3 regions of the Desemzia sp. FAM 23988 genome follow, and region 3 is predicted to be linked to each of the others. Evidence: predicted binding sites of a transcription regulator. Region 3 holds the regulator's gene; each other region holds the start of a gene.
What was found. The regulator Rex, encoded in region 3, represses fermentation and respiration genes when NADH is low (regulators of the CRP and FNR family bind a similar motif). The targets are predictions, from matches to a motif close to TTGTGAANTANTTCACAA.
Positions count from the first base shown of each region.

Region 1: adhE (bifunctional acetaldehyde-CoA/alcohol dehydrogenase) is a predicted target of Rex. The motif match lies at 3,490-3,507, and genes of this name have one in related genera.
Region 2: ACEN4L_RS04130 (FMN-binding protein) is a predicted target of Rex. The motif match lies at 4,471-4,488, and genes of this name have one in related genera.

Region 1 covers NZ_JBGQQS010000010.1:38,891-47,035, forward strand. The annotation lists gene ACEN4L_RS07365 (DNA replication initiation control protein YabA) at 1-53, shown strand, start outside; gene ACEN4L_RS07370 (NAD(P)H-quinone oxidoreductase) at 221-1,219, shown strand; gene ACEN4L_RS07375 (tRNA1(Val) (adenine(37)-N6)-methyltransferase) at 1,292-2,050, shown strand; gene ACEN4L_RS07380 (GIY-YIG nuclease family protein) at 2,046-2,393, shown strand; gene rsmI (16S rRNA (cytidine(1402)-2'-O)-methyltransferase) at 2,371-3,252, shown strand; gene adhE (bifunctional acetaldehyde-CoA/alcohol dehydrogenase) at 3,527-6,124, shown strand; gene mscL (large conductance mechanosensitive channel protein MscL) at 6,177-6,584, opposite strand; gene ACEN4L_RS07400 (hypothetical protein) at 6,820-7,629, shown strand; gene ACEN4L_RS07405 (ABC transporter ATP-binding protein) at 7,987-8,145, shown strand, end outside.
Region 2 covers NZ_JBGQQS010000004.1:148,463-156,607, reverse strand. The annotation lists gene ACEN4L_RS04150 (Gx transporter family protein) at 39-614, shown strand; gene ACEN4L_RS04145 (FAD-dependent oxidoreductase) at 941-2,809, shown strand; gene ACEN4L_RS04140 (NusG domain II-containing protein) at 2,886-3,305, shown strand; gene ACEN4L_RS04135 (polyprenyl synthetase family protein) at 3,338-4,315, shown strand; gene ACEN4L_RS04130 (FMN-binding protein) at 4,525-5,004, shown strand; gene ACEN4L_RS04125 (FAD:protein FMN transferase) at 5,106-6,173, shown strand; gene menA (1,4-dihydroxy-2-naphthoate polyprenyltransferase) at 6,220-7,161, shown strand; gene ACEN4L_RS04115 (polysaccharide deacetylase family protein) at 7,220-7,960, shown strand.
Region 3 covers NZ_JBGQQS010000003.1:40,188-48,332, forward strand. The annotation lists gene ACEN4L_RS02760 (ABC-F family ATP-binding cassette domain-containing protein) at 868-2,826, opposite strand; gene ACEN4L_RS02765 (redox-sensing transcriptional repressor Rex) at 3,128-3,799, shown strand; gene ACEN4L_RS02770 (YdiK family protein) at 3,818-4,021, opposite strand; gene ACEN4L_RS02775 (CPBP family intramembrane glutamic endopeptidase) at 4,056-4,712, opposite strand; gene groES (co-chaperone GroES) at 5,052-5,336, shown strand; gene groL (chaperonin GroEL) at 5,391-7,013, shown strand; gene ACEN4L_RS02790 (DUF378 domain-containing protein) at 7,157-7,369, opposite strand; gene ACEN4L_RS02795 (acetyl-CoA C-acetyltransferase) at 7,779-8,145, opposite strand, start outside.

The sequences.
Region 1 (8,145 bases), on a different contig from region 3:
ATGATGAATCTTGTGCGTTTTGTTTAAATGTGATTTATGGCGAACGCCGTTAAAAAGAATCCGATAAAAGTACTTAGTCCAAGCTGGTCGAACGAGCCCAGTAAAAGCTGAGTATTTTTTTGTTTTTCTGAAGTATAAGCGTAATCAGTTCTAAATAGAAAAAAGAAAGTTAGCGTGTTATAGTGGATGTATTTGATAAGATGAAAAGTGAGGGATATCTATGAAAGCAGTCAGCATGAAAAAACCAGGAAGTGCAGCAGAATTGATTATGGAAGAGCGCGCTAAACCAACGCCTCAAAAAGGTGAATTACTGGTAAAAGTAAAAGCAACGGCTATCAATCGAACAGATATTATGAAGCGTGAAAATCAACAATTGAAACCGCCATATCCTATTTTAGGTGTTGAAATGGCGGGAGTGGTGGAAGAAAATAACAGCTCGAATAAGGAGTTTACACCTGGAACTCGAGTAGCTAGTTTAGTGAACGAGGGAAGTTATGCAGAATACGTAACGGTTCCAGCTGAACGAGCGATTGTACTGCCGGATGAAACTACTTTTGAAGAAGGGACAGCCATACCAGAAGTATTTTTAACAGCTTACCAAACGTTGTATTGGTTAGGTGAATTAAAACAAGAAGAAACTGTATTGATTCATGCAGGCGGAAGTGGTGTTGGAACGGCTGCTGTCCAATTGGCGAAACAACTGACTGGCGCAAAAGTAATCACAACAGCTGGTTCAGCAGAAAAATTAGATTTTTGTAAAAGGTTGGGAGCAGACGAAACAATCAATTACAAAACAGAAGATTTTTCTGAACGTGTTCTTGAAATGACAGACGGTAAAGGGGTCGATTTGATTTTAGATTTTATCGGAGCTTCTTACTGGGAGAAAAATCTGAAGTCCATCAAAGTAGACGGCCGTTGGATTTTAATTGGTGTTTTAGGTGGCGCAACGGTTGAAAACGTCAATCTAGGTGCGTTATTAGGTAAACGGGTTTCCCTGATAGGGACATTATTGACCCCAAGATCAGATGAATACAAAGCTGAATTAACGCATGAATTTGCAGAGAAGGCATTGCCGCTGTTTACAGCTGACAAAATCCATCCGATTGTTGATCGTGTATTTCCATTTGAAGAAGCCGCGGATGCGCATCGCTATATGGAAGACAATAAAAACACAGGGAAAATTATTTTGTCTTTGGAAAAAGTGGACAGCAGAGACTAAACTTCCTTAAAACGGAGAGCTGCATTATGCTATAATAAAAAAAGTATACTGAATGAAGGATGTGTGACGTGCATGGACCAGTTGCTACAAAGTGACGAACGAGTAGATCGAATTATCAGTCAAGACTTGGATATTATCCAAAGTCCTTCTGTATTTTCTTTTTCACTGGATGCTATTTTATTAGCTGATTTTGCTCAAGTTCCAAAGCATCATAAAGGAAAAGTTGTCGATTTATGTGCGGGGAATGGAGTTATTGGACTGATCTTAAGTCAAAAGACGAAAAGCCCGATCATTGGAATCGAATTGCAAAAACGTTTAGCAAACATGGCTGAAAGAAGTATTCAGATGAATCAGTTGGAAACAAAGGTGTCCATTATTAATGGGGCAATAGGAGATGCTGCAAATTGGATCAAACATGATTCTGTAGACGTAGTGACTTGTAATCCGCCTTATTTTGCAGCTACCGAAAAAAGCACTCGTAATCCGAACCAGCATTTGGCTATTGCGCGTCATGAATTACATACGAATTTAGACGAAGTGATGAAAGTGACTAGCGGATTATTGAAAATGAATGGAAAAGCTTATTTTGTCCATCGCCCAGACCGATTGTTGGAGATTTTAGAAACAATGAAAGCTCATCGCTTGGCGCCTAAAAAATTGCGGTTTGTTTATCCAAAAATTGGGAAAGAAGCCAATACAATTTTGATCGAAGGTATCAAAGATGGAAAAGATACGGGATTCCGCGTGCTGCCTCCATTGATTGTTTATGATGAAGAGAACCATTATTTACCGGAAGTGAGTGCTATGTTATTTGGAAAAGAACACCATTAGTTATTTCTATGTCTTGTATTGCAATGACGGCACCTTTTATGGCGGCTATACCACAGAATTAAAACGGCGTGAAGAGGAACATAATTCTGGCACTGGGGCCAAATACACCAAACCTGTTAAAAGGCGTCCGGTGCATATGGTCTATGCGGAAGCATTTGCTACAAGAAGCGAAGCCACTAAGGCAGAATATGCGTTTAAACAGCAAACGCGCAAACGAAAAATACAGTACTTGATGCAACAAGGAGTTGAATTTCCTCTTTCCGCAGATTCAGCATGTGTGGTGAATATGGAAATGTTAAACACTAAGGAGGAAACAGCAGATGTTTCAGCAAAAGAGTTTTGAGCCGCAATCCACTGGGACATTGTATCTCGTTCCTACTCCGATAGGGAATTTAGAAGATATGACGTTTCGGGCGATCCGTCTTTTAAAAGAAGTCGATTTGATTGCATCAGAAGATACGCGAAATACGCAAAAATTATTGAATCATTTTGATGTCCATACGAGTCAAATCAGTTTTCATGAACACAATTCCCAAGAACGGATCGGCCAATTGATCGATCGGTTGGAAGACGGACAGGATATCGCTCAAGTAAGTGATGCGGGCATGCCTTCTATTAGCGACCCTGGACATGATTTAGTAGTAGCTTGTATTGAAGCAGGTATTTCGGTCGTGCCACTTCCTGGAGCAAATGCAGCTCTGACAGCATTGATCGCTTCAGGTTTGAGTCCACAACCATTTTATTTTTACGGTTTTTTGCCGCGTAAAAAGAAAGATCAAGTAGAAGCGCTAGAAGAATTGAATTTGCGGCCGGAAACGTTCATCTTGTATGAATCCCCGCACCGGTTGAAAGAAGTGCTGAAGAATATGAGCACGGTATTAGGCGAAACTAGAAAGATCGTTTTATGTCGTGAGTTGACGAAGCGGTACGAAGAATTTATTCGAGGGACGATAGAAGAAGTTCAGGAATGGGCGCAAAACACAGAGATTCGTGGAGAATTTTGTGTGATTGTTGAAGGAAACAGCGAAAGCTCCTTGTGTCCGGAAGAAGATATGAGTTGGCAAAAATGGACAGTCAGAGAGCATGTTACACAAGTCATGGAGGAACAACGCCTGCGCAGTAAAGAGGCTATTAAAGAAGTGGCTAAAATACGCGCTATGAAAAAGCAGGAAGTTTATTCACACTATCATGAGATAAATTAAAAGAAGAGCAAAAAATCCATTTAATTTTCTGTCTAATTAAATGGATTTTTTTGTTTAATTTTAAAAGCACTTAGAGAAAAAATACAGACCATATATGCTCAATTATTAACAAAACAACTGTACTAATTATTCGTCGATCCTGTTATAACATTTTTTAGTTCGAAAATAGAAGTTTAAAATAAGCGAATTTAATCACATAAAATGATTTACTTTCTAAAAAAAATGAGGTAATATCATATGTGAAATAGATAACAAAGTTTGGAGGAATAGGAATATGCAAGAAGTGCTAAGAGAATTTAAAACAAAAGAAGTTTCCGTTGAGGATGTTATTCAAGGGTACACAACTAAAGCTAAAAAAGCGTTGACAGAGTTGGAAGACTTTAATCAAGAAAAAATTGATTACATTGTCCATCAAATGTCGTTGGCTGGACTGAATGACCATATGCGCTTGGCTAAATTAGCCGTGGAAGAAACTAAACGTGGCGTTTATGAAGACAAATGTGTGAAAAATATGTTTGCAACAGAATCCATTTGGCATGATATCAAAAATGATAAAACAGTTGGCGTCATTCAGGATGATGAACAAGCCGGGTTAATGACGATTGCAAGTCCGGTCGGAGTAGTGTGCGGAGTAACTCCGGTAACTAATCCAACTTCTACAACGATGTTTAAAGCCATGATTGCTGTAAAAACAAGGAATCCGATTATTTTTGCTTTTCATCCAAGTGCTCAAAAATCATCCGCTGAAGCGGCTAGAGTATTGTATGAAGCTGCGGTAAAAGCAGGGGCACCAAAGAATATTATTCAATGGATCGAGACACCCTCGTTAGAAGCCACGAATACGCTGATGAATCACCATGATATTGCGGTTGTACTGGCTACTGGGGGATCAGGAATGGTAAAAGCGGCTTATTCTACAGGAAAACCGGCACTTGGTGTAGGTCCTGGAAACGTACCAAGCTACATTGAAAAAACAGCTAAAATCAAGCGGGCTGTAAACGACATTATTCTGTCGAAAACATTTGATAATGGAATGATTTGTGCTTCTGAACAAGCGGTAATCGTGGATCAAGAGATCTATGATGAAGTAAAAGCAGAATTCGAACGTCTACAAGTATATATTGTGCCTAAAAAAGAGTTGGCTTTACTGGAAAATACCGTGATGAATAAAGACAAAACAGCGGTAAACCCAGCTATCGTTGGTCAATCGGCAGACACCATCGCAAAACTTGCTGGTCTGAAAGCACCAAAGGGCACTAAAATATTGGTGGCGGAATTAGATGGAGTGGGCAGTGAATATCCATTATCCAGAGAAAAATTATCTCCTGTATTAGCTATGCTGAAAGCGAACGATACAGCACAGGGATTTGAATTAAGCCAACAAATGTTGGAACTTGGCGGACTTGGGCATTCTGCAGCCATCCATACCAATCGTATGGATCTAGCAGCAGAATTTGGAGAACAAATGAAGGCCGGTCGTGTGATTGTCAATTCACCTACTGCGCAAGGGGGCATCGGGGATATTTACAACAACATGCTGCCATCTCTAACCTTAGGATGCGGTAGTCATGGGCGAAATTCCGTGTCAACAAACGTTTCTGCAGTGAATTTGCTGAATGTCAAAACAGTAGCAAAAAGAAGAAACAACATGCAATGGTTCAAATTACCGCCAAAAATTTTCTTTGAAAAAAATTCGGTCCAATACTTGCAAAAAATGCCGAATGTGAATCGTGTATTTGTAGTGTGTGATCCTGGTATGGTGCAATTTGGATATGCAGATATTGTAGAAAATGAATTGAAGAAACGTTCAAATCCAGTAGCTGTGCGCATCTTCTCAGATGTGGAACCCAATCCGTCTATTGAAACGGTCAATCGCGGAACAGCAGCTATGCGAGAATTCCAACCGGATACAATCATTGCCTTAGGTGGTGGATCGGCTATGGATGCGGCTAAAGGAATGTGGTTATTCTATGAACAACCAGAATCTGATTTTGATGGTGCAAAACAAAAATTCTTAGACATTCGTAAGAGAGCGTACAAGATTCCAGATTTGAAAAAAACACAATTTGTTGCTATCCCTACCACATCAGGAACTGGTTCAGAAGTAACTCCGTTTACCGTTATTACAGATAACGCGATCAATGTGAAGTACCCGCTGGCTGATTATGCGTTGACACCAGATGTGGCCATCATTGATGCTCAATTCGTGATGACAGTGCCTAAATCCATTACGGCAGATACTGGGATGGACGTATTGACTCATGCAATAGAATCCTATGTTTCTGTTATGGCAAGCGATTATACAAAAGGCCTTAGTTTACAAGCTATCAAACTGGTTTTTGAATATTTGGAAGAATCCTATGCTTTTGCTACTGAAGAGGCCCGCGAAAAAATGCACAATGCTTCTACTTTAGCAGGGATGGCTTTTGCAAATGCCTTCTTAGGGATCAATCATTCTTTAGCACATAAAATTGGAGCTGAATTTGAGATTCCACATGGCAGAGCGAATGCAATCTTGATGCCCCATGTAATTCGCTACAATGCTAAAGCTCCTTCAAAACATCAATTGTTTCCGAAGTACGAGTATTTCCGAGCAGATGAAGATTATGCTGAAATTGCTCGTTACCTTGGGTTAAAAGGAGAAACGACAGCTGAATTGGTAGAAGCTTTGATTCAAAAAATCTACGAATTAGGGAAAAAACTGAATATTCAGATGAGTATGAAAGAGCAAGGAGTTACAAAAAAACAACTGGATCAAGCGGCAGACAGATTAGCAGAATTAGCCTTTGAGGATCAATGTACGACAGCTAATCCAAAAGAACCATTGATTGCAGAGTTGAAAGAAATTTTATACGCTACTTATAAAGGTTAAGCTAAAAGACACTTCTCTCTATTTTGAGTGAAGTGTCTTTTGATTTTGTTCATTAGATAGAAGTGCCTTTATCCTTGGCCAGCAAGTCACGGATTTCTTTTAAATATTGCTCAGAAGGAGGTACTTCCACCTCTATCTCTTCTTCCTCAACCTGTTTCATGAATTTGCCTTGGGCATTATTGATGACTTTCACAAATAGAAAGATAACAAATGCAATAATCAAAAAGTCGATCACTGAACTGATAAAAGCTCCGTAAGTAAGTTCTACTCCAACAATCGTGAAAGAAAGGTTCGATAAATCAGATCCGCCGGTAAGAGCACCAACCACGGGGCTGATAATGTTGTCCACAAGTGAAGTCACGATTCCTGTAAAAGCTGAACCGATAACGACCCCAATTGCTAAGTCCAGAACATTCCCTCTAAAAGCAAATTCTTTAAACTCTTGTATAAAATTTTTCATATTGTTCCACCTCCTTGCTTTATTCATTATAGTATTAGATGAATTGTATTCACAAGAAGAATATTTATAGAAAGGGATAGCAAATTTTAATAGTAATTTAGTTTTATTATTATATAATTGAATCAAGGGATTCAGAGTTTGCTTCTGTAAAGGAATAAACACTGAGTGTCTAAGCTGATGAATTGTGTTTACCAATGTATTAGCTTTAAAATAATGGAAACAAGGAGGCTATATCATGAGAAACAAAAAAGTTGCAACAGCAGTTCTTTTTCTAAGTACACTGGTTATTGGAGCATGTGGAAATGGGGGAGGTAGCGCAAGCAACGCAAGCTCTGCAGACAGCCAATCGAGTGTTGAAGTCACTCAATCAGAAGAAGTCTATCAAAATATGTACGATGACAGTGTGGTTCTGTTTGAATCTGGAAAATATAGTGAAGCCGGCGGGACGATTGATTTATTGTTGCAAAATGATCTTTCTGAATATGCTGATTTAGAAGCGAAAGCCCAAGACTTAAGAGATAAAATCAGCAGTGCACAAGTTGAAACGATGAAAGAAGAACCTACTTATGAGTTAGTTGAAAATTCTGTTTATAAAGATGAACGAAATTCTGTATTGATCAGTCAAGAATACGCGGCTGCTACAGGAAATGATATTCTAGAAGCTTCTGATGAAGAAATTAAAACTTGGTTGGCAAGTAAAGAACAAGAAGCAAGTCAACCAGAAGCCACTCAATCCGAAAGCAGCAGTGAGAGTACTGAAACAGAAGAGTCAGAAAGTGTTGAAACAGCGTTAACTCCTGAAGAAGAAGAGGTTTTTGTTTTAGAACAAGTCATTGCACAAACTGGAATCTCTCCAGAAAATAATCAATTCTTTACTTCAAAATTAGATGATGATACTTATCAAGTCGAGATTCGCAACTCTCACGAAGTAGATGGAGTAGAACTGTCCAATATGGTCGGTATGTTCGAGTTCACAATGTCTAATGAACAAGTTAAGAAAATGGACCCGATGACGGGTGAATACGAGGTAGTTGATCCTCAATAAAATGAATAGGCACGATAGAAAAGGGGTTGTCTCATAAAAGAGGCAGCCCTTTTTCTATTGTGTGAAATCTTCTGTGAGTAATCCAAATACATCTCGGTTAAACACGAACGATTTATAGTTATTAAACCTATATAGTTGCTTTATAGATAAAGCCTCCAGTACTACAATATACAACAAATGCACATTTTAAGCAATATGTTTACAAAAACAAAACAAACGAACTTGTTAAATCACGAACTTTACATTAAATTTATGTATCCAAATCCATTCTGGTTTGTTACAATGTTTTTGGATAGGAAAGCAGTAAAGAAAAAATAAGAGGTGAAAAGTGTGCAAGTTCATTTTGAAGAAATTGCTATGGATTATGGAGACAAAGAAGTATTGCATGATCTGAATTTTGTTATTCCCGAACATTCGCTGGTTTCTATATTAGGACCAAGCGGCTGTGGAAAATCAACGACTTTGATGTTGATATCAGGATTAACCTTTCCTACGAAAGGGAAAATATTTTTCAAT
Region 2 (8,145 bases), on a different contig from region 3:
AACTTGTGTTACGAATCTAAAAGTAAGGATCAGGATATATGACTAAAAACACAAGGTTAATGTATATCGCTCTATTAGCTGCTCAGGGGGTAGTCATTTCGTTAGTTGAACGATCTATTCCGTTTCCTTTTGCATTTGCACCAGGAGCTAAATTAGGCTTATCTAACATGATCACAATACTGGCATTATTTACTTTATCGTACAAAGACAGCTTTAAAGTAGTTTGGATGCGGCTGTTAGTGACTACATTGTTAGGTGGTACGCTGTCTACATTTTTGTACAGCTTTGCCGGGGCCTTTTTAAGTTATTTCGGTATGTTAGTCATTCGAATGTTGGGGCCGAAAAGGGTCAGTCTTATTGGCGTAAGTGCGGCAGGCGGAATTTTGCATAATGTTGGTCAATTAGTAGTGGCTAGTACGATTGCTCAATCCTTTAGCGTGATGCTGTATCTTCCAATATTGTCTTTTTCAGGAATATTTGCTGGAATAGCTGTGGGGATAGCCGCTAATTACTTAATGGAACACGTAGCTACCATAAAAAAAATACAGAATGAAGAAGCCAAACATAATCGTTTAACACGAGCATGGTACGAAGCTTCTTCAGAGAAAGAATAAAACAGCATGAAAGCCTCTTAAAAATCAACTAAATGGATTTTTAAGAGGCTTTTTGTATAAAAAGAGCTAGAGAATGAGTGTCATGTATTATTTCTAACTTGATAAACAACGTTATGTGAACTAGCGAGCTAAAAAGCGTTTACAATTGACGGAAATAAGAACAAATCAATTAAAATCAATATTTTTGCTTGTTCAGTGTAGACATAACAAGAGAAATAAACTATAATAAATTCGTAATAATAAATAGTAAGTAAAGTTATAATACATTTGTTTGCTCAAAGAATAACAATTTTTTATAAATGAACATAGGATAAGGAGTTTTTCGAATGGCAACAAAAAATATTGTTGTAGTTGGTGCTGGTTATGCTGGTGTGGCTGCTACGAAAAAATTATCAAAACATTTTAAAAAAGATAAAGATGTGGTTATCACTTTAATTGACAAACACTCTTATCAAACTTACATGACTGAGTTGCATGAAGTCGCTGCGGGCCGTGTAGAACCCGATGCAATCCAATATGATCTGCAACGTTTGTTCGCTCGCCAAAAAAATGTAGATATCGTAACAGATGAAGTACTTCATGTAGACCATGATGCAAAAACGGTTAAAACAGTAAAAACTGTCTTTAACTATGATTATTTGATTTTAGCTATGGGTGGAGAGCCTAATACGTTTAACGTACCTGGTGTTGAAGAAAATGGATTCACATTATGGTCATGGGAAGATGCGAATGCGATCCGTCGTCACATCAAAGATACAGTAGAAGCTGCATCAAATGAACATGACGTTCAAAAAAGAAAAGCAATGTTGACGGCTGTTGTCAGTGGAGCTGGGTTCACTGGTGTTGAAATGGTCGGAGAATTGATGGAATGGGGAGAACGTTTAGCTAAAGACAATAAATTAGATCCTGACGAATTTAGCTTATACTTAGTAGAAGCTGCTCCGAAAATTCTTGGAGTCGTTACTGAAAAAGAACAAACTAAGGCTGAAAAATACATGTCGAAAAAAGGGATTCAAATCATCAAAGGCAATGGGGTAGCAAATGTTGCTAAAGATTCAATTGAATTGACGGACGGTACTGTGATCCCAACTCATACATTAGTGTGGACTGCAGGAGTTAAAGCTAATTCAGATGCTGCTGAATATGGCATTGAAACGGCTCGTGCGGGGCGTTTGGTAGCGAACAAATACATGGAAGCTAAGGGCGTAAAAGATGTCTATTTAGCTGGAGACCTTGTGTACTACGAAGAACCAGAAAAAGACAACACACCAGTTCCACAAATCGTTCAAAGTGCAGAACAAACAGGTCACACGGCAGCTGCAAACATCATCGCTGCAATGGAAGGCAAAGAAAAAGTAGAACACAAAGGTAATTACCAAGGATTTATGGTTTCTATCGGTTCTCGTTACGGTGTAGCTTACTTAATGGATAAAATCCATTTAAGCGGCTTCCTGGCAATGTTTGTAAAACATATGGTGAACTTATTGTACTTCTTGACTATCGGATCTGCTTTCTACTTTGTTCAATATATCAGACACGAATTCTTCTTTATTAAAGACAAACGCAATATTTTCCGCGGACACTTATCACGATTAGGAAACATTTTATGGTCAGTACCATTGCGTGTTTTCTACGGAAGTATGTGGACTTGGGAAGGGATCAAAAAGACATTTGGTTTATTCGGGACAACATCTTGGTTTGGCAAAGAAATCGTCTTGCCATTTGAATGGCTGCAAGAACCAACCACAGGTGCTTCTCAAGTAGTTGAAGAAGTAGTCGCTAAACCGGTATTTGGTTTAAGCTATGTGTATGGTGAAGAACCAATGATGGTATTCAGCAAAGCTCCAGGCTGGTTCAACTCTATCATGGAATTCATGATTCCTAATACAGATGTCGCTTTATTCTTCCAAAAGTTCATGACAATCGTTGAGTTATTGATCGGATTAGCGATTATTGCAGGACTGTTTACATGGTTGGCAAATGCCGCTACTATTGCTTTAGTCGTTTCATTCTCACTTTCAGGTATGTTCTACTGGGCAAACGTTTGGTTCATTCCAGTCGCGATCTCATTGATGAACGGATCTGGTAGAGCATTTGGATTAGACTATTACGTGATACCATGGATTCAAAATAAGTTGAGTAAGTGGTGGTATGGAGATATTAAATCCATCTATGAAACTGGTATTAACAAGTAAAATGTGTTAAAAAGGGGATGGGACAAAAAGTCCCATCCTTTTATTTTTGTAAAACGTTCAACAGAGGTGAAGATAAATGAAAAAGCAGCTAAAGATGGTTCGTCGGTGGGATATTATGATTGTATTAGCTTTGATGGTAGCGTCTTTCCTTCCGCTGGTTTTTTTTACGTATGTGCAAGCTCAGACTGGAGATGCTGAATTGAAAGCAGTGATCAGCGCAAACGGAGAAATCGTTAAAGAGTTTATTTTAACGGATGATGGCCAGACCGAAGAATATGTCTATACAGATGACCATGGGCATAAAAACACCGTGATTCGTGATGGATTGAAAATTTATATGTCAGATGCAAGTTGTAATGATCAATTATGTGTTCGAAAAGGCGAAATCAATGCATTTGGCGAGACGATTGTTTGTTTGCCGAATCATTTATTAGTTGAAATAGAACCCAGTCAGTCTGATGTTGAAATTGAAAATGAGCTAGACATTATTTCCTGAAATAAGCACTTTAAAAATAGAGGAGAACTGGTATGAAGATTCACCCAATGTGGAAAGACTATCCTTCGATACAAACTGAATTAAAAGCATGTATTTCTTTAATCGAACAAAACATCACTATTAAAAATAAAGATGTGCAACAAAAAATCGTTCAATTGCTTTCTTCCGGCGGTAAAACATTACGTCCTGCGTTTAGCTTAATGTTTTCACAGTATAAAAGCGAAACGGATCAGGAAAAAGCTCGAGCGATTGCAGCTGCTGTTGAAGTGCTGCATTTAGCAACTTTGGTGCACGATGACGTCATTGATGAATCTGATTTGCGTCGCGGGCAAGAGACGATTAATACGCAATATGACAATCGAGTAGCAGTATACACCGGCGATTACTTATTTACTGTCTGTTTTCGTCTGCTCACAGATTATGCAGCGGATGCTTCGGCGCTGCAATTAGATAAAAACGGCATGGAAAGCATCTTGGTTGGCGAACTGAACCAAATGAATATGAAGTACAATTCTAATATGACTATGCGCAATTATTTGAAACAAATACAAGGCAAGACAGCACAATTGTTTGCGCTGAGTTGTTATGCTGGGGCCTATGAAAAGGGCTCAGAAAAAATGGCCAATTCAGCTTATCAAATCGGCAATAATATAGGTATGGCTTTTCAAATTATTGATGATGTACTGGATTACACGCAAGATACTGTGATTGCAGGGAAACCGATGATGAGCGATTTGAAAAATGGTATTTATACCGCTCCTCTTTTATTTGCCATGCAAGAAAATCGGGAAGTATTCGAGCCTTATATTTTAAAAAAAGATCAGATCACAGAAGAAGAGATCAAAGAAGTATACAAGTTGGTGCAGTTGTATAAAGGTGAAGAACGCGCGAAAGAATTAGCCAATAAATATACTAAAAAAGCGTTAAAACGAATCAAACGACTGCCTGAAAATTCAATAAAAAGCACTCTATTGACCATTACTGAGCAAATGTTGTCTCGTGATATGTAAAAAAGAAACCTTATAAAATAAGGTTTCTTTTTTTAAAAGTGAAATGTTCATAAATTTTTCAGATAGTTAATGAAAAAATTATTAAATTGTGTGAAATAGATTGATTTGTTTTGCTGTCAATGCTACTATAAGTACGTAATAAAGAAAAGAAATATTTGTGAATACTTACACAAATAGAAGTGCATATACTAAAAAAGGGTGGGTATAAAATGAAAAAATTATTCTCAGTATCAACGTTAACTTTAGCTTCAGCTTTGGTATTAGCTGCATGCGGCAGTTCTGAAGAAGCAACAGAGTCATCTGAATCAGCAGCTTCAGAAGGCGGATTACAAGATGGAACATATACTTTAGTAGAGAAAAACTTGGATGAAAATGGCTGGAAAACAGACTTCTCTATTACTGTAAAAGGCGGAGAAATTACTGAATCAAATTATGAGAACGTAAATGAAGCTGGCGATAAAAAATCTGAAGACGAAGCTTATCAAGAAAGAATGTCAGAAGTTTCCGGCGTCGGTCCAGTAGAGTACTTCCCGCAATTAAATGAACAATTAGTTGAAACTCAAGATCCAGCAGCAGTTGAAGTAGTAACTGGAGCTACACACTCATCAGAATCTTTCAAAGAGTATGCGCAACAATTAGTAGACGCTGCTGAAGAAGGCAATACGGATACCATTGAAATCGATAATTAATAGTTTCTATTCTCATTAATTGATTTATAATAACAGGTAGGGGCAATGTATTTTGTTCCTGCCTGTTTTTGTATGAATTACGAGAAGTTAGGAGAAATAAAATGAAAAAAATATATCAACATAAAAAAATCTTAAGTGGACTAATGATGGGAGCTTTTTTTCTTTTACTGGCCGGCTGCGGCTCGAAAGAAGAGCAAGCCTTGCTCACCACGCCCTATGAACAAACAGAATTTCTAATGGGTACTTATGTAACATTGCGTGTGTATGATGAAGGGAAAGAGGAAGTTCTGGAAAATGCTTTTGCCCGAGTCGAGAAATTAGCGGATAAGGTAACTGTTAATGAACCTGGCTCAGAAATCGACAAAGTCAACGAAGCTGCGGGAGACGAAGCTGTCAAACTTTCAGATGATGTGTATCCTTTAATCGAAACTGCTGCAAAATACAGTGAAGTTTCTAATGGCGGATTTGATTATACTGTAGGACCTATAACAGATTTATGGAGAATCGGCTTTGATGATGCTAGAAAACCGGAGCAAGCTGAAATCGATGCAGCATTGCCGCTAGTGGATTACAGCAAAGTTGAGTTAGATGCAGAAAATCAAACCATCTTTTTAACCCAATCAGGAATGGCTTTAGATTTAGGAGCGATTGCTAAAGGCTATATTGCAGATGAGATCAAGGTATTATTCGAAGAATCAGGGGTCACCACGGCTATTATCGATTTAGGTGGAAATGTAGTCGTTATGGGAGGTTCGCCTACCAGAGAAGGAGAAGCTTGGAATATCGGGATACAAGATCCTTTATCTGAACGAGGAGAAACCGTTGGAAAGACCAAGCAAAAAGATCGGTCAATCGTTACTTCTGGAATCTATGAACGTTATCTTGAAGTGGATGGGGAAATTTATCATCATTTGATGAATCCTGAGACTGGTTACCCTTTTGATAATGAAATTGCTGGCGTGTCGATTATTTCCAATCGTTCTGTTGATGGGGATGCTCTTTCAACAGTTGTATTTGGATTAGGGTTAGAAGATGGATTGGAATACGTGAACAATCGAGATGATATAGAAGCTGTTTTTATTACCAAAGAAAAAGAAATTTATACGTCAGATGGGTTGATGGATAACTTTGAATTGACTAATGAGGAATACACTTGGGTGAATAAATAAGTTTAAGCTGGAGTGCATCAAAAAAACCTTTAAAGGAAGTGTATGAATGAGTGTACCTGTTTTTTTAGAATTGGTTGAGATAAAAACCAAATTAGCTAGTTTATTTCCTTTTACATTAGGTGTTTTATTTTCTTTGTATTATTTCTCGGAGCTGAATGGAGTAAACACCTTGCTGTTTTTTCTTGCAATGGTGGTTTTTGATATGGCCACTACTGCAATCAACAATACGATGGACTATGTCAAAGCAAAAAACATGGACTACAAAGACCAGGAAAATATTTTAGGAAAAGCTGGGTTGTCAGTGAAGCAAGTAACCTATTTGATTGTGGCAATGGTAACTTTTTCTGCTGTCATTGGTCTGTTATTGGTTTATCGAACGAACCTTTTGCTGCTGGTCATAGGTGCTATTTGTTTTGCGGTAGGAATATTATATACTTTTGGACCATTCCCGATCTCTAGAATGCCTTTAGGTGAAGTGATGTCTGGTTTGACAATGGGATTTGGTATTTTCTTTATTGCCGTTTTTATCAATGTTCCTTCTACCTTTATCACAGCCTTGACAATAGAATGGCCTAATTTCGCGCTGACAGGAAGCATCCAAAATGTAGCAGCCATCTTTTTAGCTTCTCTGCCGTTAGTGTTTACGATTGCCAACATTATGTTGTCCAATAACATTTGCGATTACGAGACAGACATTACCAACCATCGCTATACATTAACTTTTTATATTGGCAAACCAATTGCTGTGCGTTTATACCGTTGGTTGTACTATGGGGCTTTTGCTGCCAGCACATTAGCCGTTTTACTAGGAGTCAACTCTGTTTTTATGTTAGGTATCTGGATCATTTTCCCTATTGTTCAAAAAAATATTCATGTTTTTACCAATAAGCAAGATAAAGCCACTACATTTGGCTTAGCCATAAAAAATCTAATTGTTTACCACGGGATGCAAATTATTCTATACAGTTTAGCCATTATTTTTCAATGATGAAACAGGGCGGCAGTTGATTTAAAAACTAAAATATTCTGGAAGAAGGCTAGTAGAAATGGGTTTTAGCACATTATGTTACCATGAATTCCGTAAACGAGAAGAAATTACTGAACAAGGACCGTCTCCGATCAAAGTGACGCAAGATTATGATGATGCACTGCCGCGTGAACTCTTTACCTATGTAGAAGACTTTGAAGCGCAAATGAACTACTTAAAAGCGGAGCAGTATCATGTCTTGACGTTAGAAGAAGTTCGGGCTTATTTGAACGGAGCAGAGATTCGGGAAAAATCGGTTTTACTGACAGCGGATGATACTTATCAATCGTTTAAAAAGTACGCTTATCCGATCTTGAAAAAATTGGATTTTCCTGTTGTTTCATTTGTAGTGTTAGGTTGGTTGAGCGAGCAGGAAGAACCATTTCTGGCTAGTCGTTCTGTGTCTATGAGCAAGGAGGAGCTGGAAGCTATGAAAGGTCTAGTGACAACAGCCAATCACACTACTCTGCTGCATCAACGATTTGCGGACGGCAGCTCCGCAATCCAAACGGTTACTGACGAAGCATTGAAAGCAGATTTGGCGACATGTGGAACTTATGTAGAAGAGCCTGATGTTTTTGCCTATCCTTTTGGAATCTACAATGAACGAGATCTTTTACGCTTAACAGCAATAGGGATGGACTTGGCATTTACTTGCAAGTCAGGTAAAAATACGCAAGATACGCCGCCGTTAGAGTTGCACCGTGATGTGGTTCCGCTGGGTATCTCATTAGAAGAATTTAAAGCAATCGTTTCATAAAAACAACAGCCTGAAAAGTACCGATCCAGGACTTTTCAGGCTGTTGTTTTGTGATTTATTGGAGTATCGGTCTGTATAAGGAACTTTATTTAGTTCACCCTTAATCACACGACTGTCGACTGGGGTACTGTCTTTTGGAACAACAAAAACCCCTTCTACTTTTTAAGTAAAAGGGGAGAAAAGGG
Region 3 (8,145 bases):
CAAGTTAGAGTGAAATCTAATTTTTTGTGGGGGTTGCTTTTTCTGTGGCGGAGTAAAGGGTGTATTTTGAAGTGAGTTTGAACATCAAGGTTAAAGTTGTCTTGATGAAGAAAGAGGCTTGAACATCAAGGTTAAAACCGCCTTGATGAAGAATTGAGATTGAACATCAAGAGTAAAACCGTCTTGATGAAGAAAGAGGCTTGAACATCAAGGTTGAAGTTGTCTTGATGAAGAAAGAGGCTTGAACATCAAGGTTAAAACCGCCTTGATGAAGAATTGAGATTGAACATCAAGAGTAAAACCGTCTTGATGAAGAATTGAGATTGAACATCAAGAGTAAAACCGTCTTGATGAAGAATTGAGATTGAACATCAAGAGTAAAATCGTCTTGATGAAGAAAGAGGTTTGAACATCAAGGTTAAAACCGCCTTGATGAAGAATTGAGATTGAACATCAAGAGTAAAACCGTCTTGATGAAGAAAGAGGCTTGAACATCAAGGTTAAAACCGCCTTGATGAAGAATTGAGATTGAACATCAAGAGTAAAACCGCCTTGATGAAGAATTGAGATTGAACATCAAGAGTAAAACCGTCTTGATGAAGAAAGAGGCTTGAACATCAAGGTTAAAACCGCCTTGATAAAGAATTGAGATTGAACATCAAGAGTAAAACCGTCTTGATGAAGAAAGAGGTTTGAACATCAAGGTTAAAACCGCCTTGATGAAGAATTGAGATTGAACATAAAAAGTAAGATTGGCTGGTTTGAGTCCGGTATTCAACCGAACTCAAACCAGCCAATCAGCTGTATAATAAGAACTCTAACTATTAGGGCACCAAGCCAACCCGAGCTTCTTATTTAAAGGACTTCTTAGATTAATTCTTCAAGAGTTAACGTCGTTTCTTCCCATTCTTCCATGAGTGTTTCATACTGTTCATTCAACAGTTGAAGTTTATCATTGATTTCTTGGACTTTTAAATGATCTTCATAGACTTCTGGTTTGGTCAATTCAGTTTCTAAATTTTCGATACTAGGCTCCAATTCAGAAGTTTCCTGTTCAATGGCTTCGATTCGACGGGTCAGCTGTCGAACCAATTTTTGATTTTCTTTATTGATTTCACGTTTTTTTGAAGGGGCGGTAGAAGCGGAATCTTTCCCAGAACTGTTTTCCGTTCCCTGTGCTTCTTCATCTGCAAGTCGTTTCAATTCTTCTTGCTCAGCTTTTTTTTCTAGGTAGTAATCATAATCGCCTAAGTAAGCTGTGCTTCCTTCTGCAGACAGTTCAATTACTTTAGACGCAATCCGATTGATGAAATAGCGGTCATGAGAAACAAAAAGCAGTGTGCCGTCGAAATCGATCAACGCATTTTCAAGTACTTCTTTACTATCTATATCTAAATGATTTGTAGGTTCATCCAGAATTAAGAAGTTGTCTTGATTCATAGACAATTTAGCTAATGCCAAACGAGCTTTTTCTCCACCGCTTAAAGAAGTGACGGCTTTTTCAACATCTTCTCCGGAAAATAAAAAGCTGCCTAAAATAGATCGGATATCTTTTTCGGGAGTAGTAGGGTGTTCATCCCAAAGTTCGGCCAATACAGATTTAGAAGAATGCAATTCAGCTTGTTCTTGATCGTAATAGCCAACTTCCACATTTGTTCCGTATCGCTTTTCACCTTTCATAAGAGGGAGTTCTTCGAGTAAGGATTTCAGCAGTGTGGATTTTCCCACACCATTTGGTCCGACTAAAGCTATAGCATCGTATTTTCGGATATCCATATTGATCGGTTCAGATAAAATCGTTTGGTCATATCCGATAGCTCCGTTTTCTAATGACATCACGACATTTCCGCTTTCTTTGGCAGGATGGAAGCTGAATGTAGCTGATTTTTCTTCGCCTTGAGGTTTATCTAAACGGTCTATTTTTTCCAATTGTTTCCGACGACTCTGAGCACGTTTGGTAGTAGAAGCGCGGACTAAGTTGCGGTTTACAAAATCTTCTAACTTGGTAATTTCTTTTTGCTGTTTCTCAAATTCTTTCCATTCTTTTTCAAGTTGTGCAGCTTTCAAGTCTAAATATTTACTATAATTTCCTTTATAATGGTGCATTTTTTGACGGCTTAAGTCATAGACTTCATTAACTACTTTATCTAAGAAATAACGGTCATGAGAAACGATCAGCAACGCACCAGTATAAGTTTGCAAGTAGTTCTCTAACCAGTTTAATGTTTCGATATCCAAATGGTTGGTAGGCTCATCTAAAATCAATAAGTCTTTTTTTTGCAACAATAATTTCGCTAAAGCTAAACGCGTTTTTTGGCCACCTGAGAGTTGATTGATGGATTTAGCATAATCCTCTTCAAAAAAGCGGAAACCATGTAAAACAGAGCGGATCTCTGCTTCATAACCATAACCATTTTGCTCTCGAAAATCGTGCTGCATTTGATCATACTGTTTTAAGGTTTCATGATAGAGTTCCTCATCGGCTAATAAAGAAGGATCCCCTAACATTTCTTCGGTATGACGCATTTTCTTTTCTAATTGGATCACATGTTGGAAAACTTCCAACATTTCATCCCAAATGGATTGAGTAGAGTCAAGGCCAGTATTTTGTGCTAAGTAGCCGATAGTCACTTGTTTTCCTTTTGAAATTTGTCCAGCATCCGGAGGTTCAATATCTGCGATGATTTTTAACAGAGTTGATTTGCCGGCACCGTTTCGTCCCACAAGGGCAATACGTGAATTTTCTTGTACTTCTAAATAAATATTCTCAAACAATACATCTGCACCAAAATAACGTGCAACGTGTTGAGCTTGTAATAGAATCATTTTGTTGTCCTCATTTCTTATCTCTGCTCTTTCACTTAGTTTAGCATATTCTGTCTTTAAGTGGGAGAGTGTCTGGAAGGCTGGACTAACAAAAAGAAAGCCGGTTCACAATGTTCTTTGTGAATTTTGTATGGATAAGAAAATAAGCGAAAAAAAATATTGAAATGACCGTTTAAAAAAGCTGGTAATTTAATAAGAAGATGTTATAATCTTATTATGTGAAACTCGACAATTTGTGAAACAAATAATTTGTTAACGAATATTGTGAATTTTGAATAAAAGAAAGTGAGTGAAGTGAACGATGGGTTCAACGAATACAATACCCAAAGCGACGGCAAAGAGATTACCGATTTATTATAGATATTTACGGTATTTGCATGAAGATGGAAAAGAACGTGTGTCATCAACTGAATTAAGTGAAGCTGTGAAAGTAGATAGCGCTACGATTCGACGCGATTTTTCATATTTCGGAGCTCTAGGAAAAAGAGGTTATGGATACGATGTTGAAACGCTGATGCATTTTTTCAGTAAAACATTGAAACAAGACCGACTAACGAACGTGGCATTAATTGGTGTGGGTAACTTAGGACATGCTTTATTAAATTACAATTTCCATCAAGGGAACAACATGCGCATCAGTGCTGCCTTTGATATCAACAAGGATATTGTAGGAACGATTCAATCTGGAGTACCGGTTTATCCAATGGAAGACATGGTACAACAGTTGAAAATGCAACAAATCGATGTAGTTATGCTGACTGTACCTACTTCAGCAGCTCAAGATGCTGCAAATAATCTCGTTGAAGCTGGCGTTAAAGGAATACTGAACTTTACACCGATTCGTATTTCCGTACCAGAAGAAGTTCGAGTACAAAACGTGGATTTAGCGAATGAATTGCAGACTCTTATCTATTTTATCGATCACTATAAAGCAGACTCAGACAGTGATGATACTTTATTGCTATTAGATTAAAAAAAGCAACAAACCTATTTACGGTTTGTTGCCTTTTTTTAGTTTGAGATAGATTTGTAAAATCTTCGTAGCTCTTACCACATCTCGTGTGGCAAACAATACAAAAATGATAGAGAAGAATCCCCAACCAAATTCACCAACGTAGTCAATTGCAAACCAGATAAAAATAGCTGCAAGAACATAATTGAAAACAATTTGAATAATAAAATCTCTTTTTTTCATGAACGTTAAAAGTTCCTTTCTACTATAAACACTATTAGTATAGCCATAAGTTAGCTACTGTAACGGTAGCATTCATTAAAGCGTGAGCAATAATTGGAGCAGCAATCGATTTTGTTTTCCAGTACAAATAGCAGAAAACAAACCCCATAATCGAATAAAGCAAGTAATGACCATCAAAGTGAATAAAGGCAAATATCAATGAACTGATCACAGCAGCACCGATTCCTCCAGTAATGTCATAAAGATAACCAAAGATAGCTTTCCTAAATACAAACTCTTCCATAATAGGACCAAAGATAGCTACTAGAATCAAGAAAATAGGGTATTTATTCACAGTGAAAACGAGCTCTGCAGTGTTTTGTGACCCTAAAGGTGTATTGAGCAAGAATGTTTCGATAAATACAGCTAAGTATTGACCAACAAAAGCTAAAAACATTCCTCCTACTCCCCAAAAAACAATCGATTTTTTAGAATTGCTGGGCGTTTTCTCTAGACTATTATCAAATGTAGACCGATGATTAACGATAAACATTAGGATAGCTCCAATCACGAAACCGGCGATAGTACCATAAATGCTGGCGTCTGCTACAGCTTTAGCTGGTACAAAAAACAACACTATCACTGGGAAAAATTGAGCTATAATATAGATGAGAATGATTTTTGCATATGGAGACTTAATTAAATTCTTCATGTGTTTAAAACCTTCTTTAAGTAATTATTTACAGTTGCACTAAAAAAGAACAAGACTATATAAAGTGAGCAATGCACCTTTGTAATGGTACTGCATTTGGACGTAAAACAGTTTTAAAAAAAGATGTTCAATAAACAGTATAACATAAGTCTCATACCACTAAAGCAATTTTTGCTTTCTTCTTGAAGTATTTCTTCCTTAAATAAAAGGGCACTCTTTTTCTTTTTCAAGAGTAAAAAATACTTGCAAAATTTTTACAGTTTGATATGATGAAGAAGTGATTTAGCACTCTTTTAGAGTGAGTGCTAACAAAGAAAAACTATAATTGGAGGGATTTACGTGTTAAGACCTTTAGGAGATCGTGTCATCATTAAAGTCACAAAAGAAGAAGAAACAACAGCAAGTGGTATCGTTTTGGCTGGTACAGCAAAAGAAAAACCACAAACTGGTGAAGTAGTTGCTGTTGGTGCTGGGCGTATACTCGATAACGGAACAAAAGCTGAGCTTTCAGTTGTCGTTGGAAATACAGTATTTTTCGAAAAATACGCTGGTTCTGAAGTGAAGTATGATGGTACTGAATATTTAGTGATCAAAGAGAGCGATATCATCGCAATCGTAGACTAAACGTAAATAAAGACATGTACACGAATAAAAATCAATCTGATGAGGTGAAAGAAAATGACTAAAGATATTAAATTTTCTGAAGACGCACGTGCTGCATTATTACGTGGAGTAGATAAATTAGCAGATACTGTTAAAGTAACACTTGGACCCAAAGGAAGAAATGTAGTTTTAGACAAATCTTACGGTTCGCCATTAATCACTAATGATGGAGTGACGATCGCAAAAGAAATCGAATTAGAAGACCGCTTTGAAAACATGGGAGCTCAATTAGTTTCTGAAGTAGCTTCAAGAACCAATGATACAGCTGGTGATGGTACAACTACTGCCACTGTTTTAACCCAAGCGATTGTTCGCGAAGGAATGAAAAACGTTACTGCAGGCGCAAACCCGGTAGGGATTCGAGCTGGAATTGAATTAGCCACTAAAGTAGCTGTTAAGGAATTATTAGCTGTTTCTCGTAAAGTGGAAACAAAAGAATCCATTTCACAAATCGCTTCTATCTCTTCAGGAGATCCAGAAATCGGTGCTTTATTAGCAGACGCTATGGAAAAAGTGGGCAACGATGGTGTTATCACGATCGAAGAATCTAAAGGAATCGAAACTGAACTAGATGTTGTAGAAGGTATGCAATTTGATCGTGGATACTTGTCACAATACATGGTTACAGATAACGATAAAATGGAAGCTAACTTAGAAAATCCATACATTTTGATTACCGATAAAAAAATCTCAAACATTCAAGATATTCTTCCATTATTGGAACAAATCTTGCAACAAGGTCGTCCGTTGTTGATTATTGCTGAAGATATTGATGGCGAAGCATTGCCTACATTAGTCTTGAACAAATTACGCGGTACCTTCAATGTTGCAGCTGTTAAAGCTCCTGGATTTGGGGATCGTCGTAAAGCGATGTTAGAAGACATTGCTATTTTAACTGGTGGTACTGTAATCACAGAAGACCTAGGTCTTGAATTGAAAGATACTACAGTAGAACAATTAGGACATGCAAGTAAAGTGGCTGTTACTAAAGATGCGACAACTATTGTAGAAGGCGCTGGTTCAACAGATACGATCAGCCAACGTGTAGCATTATTGAGAGCTCAAGCAGAAGAAACAACTTCTGAATTTGACAAAGAAAAATTACAAGAACGTATTGCAAAATTAGCTGGTGGAGTTGCCGTTATTCGTGTGGGTGCTGCAACAGAAACTGAATTAAGAGAACGTAAATTACGTATTGAAGATGCTTTGAATGCAGCACGTGCAGCTGTTGAAGAAGGAATCATCGCTGGTGGTGGGACTGCTTATATCAACGTTCAAAGCAAAGTTGCTGAAATTGAAGCTGTAGGCGACGTTGCAACAGGTGTGAAAATCGTTGTTCGTGCGTTAGAAGAGCCAATTCGCCAAATCGCTGCAAATGCAGGAATGGAAGGTTCAGTAATTGTTGAAAAAATGAAAACTGCTGAACCAGGTGTTGGATACAATGCGGCAACAGACGAATGGGTAAACATGATTGAGGCTGGAATTACAGACCCAACTAAAGTGACTCGTTCAGCTCTACAAAATGCTGCAAGTGTAGCGGCATTATTGTTAACGACTGAAGCCGTAGTAGCAGATCATCCAGAACCAGCAGCACCAGCAGCTCCAGGAATGGACCCAAGCATGGGCGGTATGATGTAAGAAAGTTATTTTAAGATTATTGAACAAGGGAGTGAGGCAAAAGCCTCACTCCCTTGTTTTTTTCGATTATTTTCAGTTCTCCACTATTTAACGTTGGTAAGTAAAAATTCATTTCTTTACCAATGTTAGAATATACGAGAATTTTAGTGTTTATGGTTATCTCTGGATAGTAATCCAAAAAATTTCAAGCAGTATAAAGCACATAGACCAACGATGATATACACAATTTTAGATAAGAGAGTGTCTTGTCCGCCAAATAAAGTAGCTACTAAGTCAAATTCAAAAAGTCCAACCAACAACCAATTCAAACCACCAACGATCAATAAAGCTAAAGCAATACTGTCTAGAGTTTTCATCCGGTATCCCTCCCTGTTTAGTATGACTTTTAAATCACTCTAAAAATAACAGGGATACTGTTGATTGTCCAATGAATTGATTAGAAGAATATCTAACAGTTAAAGGTGTTTTATATTGGCTCTTCATCTTCTAGCGTTGGTAAAGAAATTTCCTCCGGCCTATGGTGTTGCTTATGGAAAGCCATGGGAACGCCTTGAGCTGAAAGCCACATCTCAAGGCTTGCAAGCTTCAAACTTAGCGTAACGGCTAAAGCCTAACGCTAAGTAATTCCCATTGCTTCCTTTTTCATGGCTACAACCAACCCCATAGTCCTCCATAAATTTCTAGGAATGAGCTTCTAAAAGGTTTAGAATTAAGTTTTTTTTACTTACCAACGTCAAATATTGTAGAACCTTTATATTCGATAGGCTAAACGCCTTGTTCCGCGCTCTCAATAATCATTGCGATGCCTATTCCGCCTCCTACGCATAGTGTGGCTAGGCCGCGCTTTTTGTTGTTTTGTTTCATCGCATTTAAAAGAGTGACTAAAATGCGTGAGCCCGAGGCGCCGATTGGGTGTCCTAATGCGATAGCACCGCCATGGATATTGACTTTCTCAGTAGGAAGTTCTAAATCGCGCACCGAAGCAATGCTTTGGGAAGCAAAAGCTTCATTGAATTCATATAAATCGATGTCTTCTTTTGTGAAATTCGTTTTTTCAAATACTTTTTGAACAGCAGTATATGGTGCATAACCCATGATTTCAGGATCGGTTCCCACTTCTGAATACCCTTTG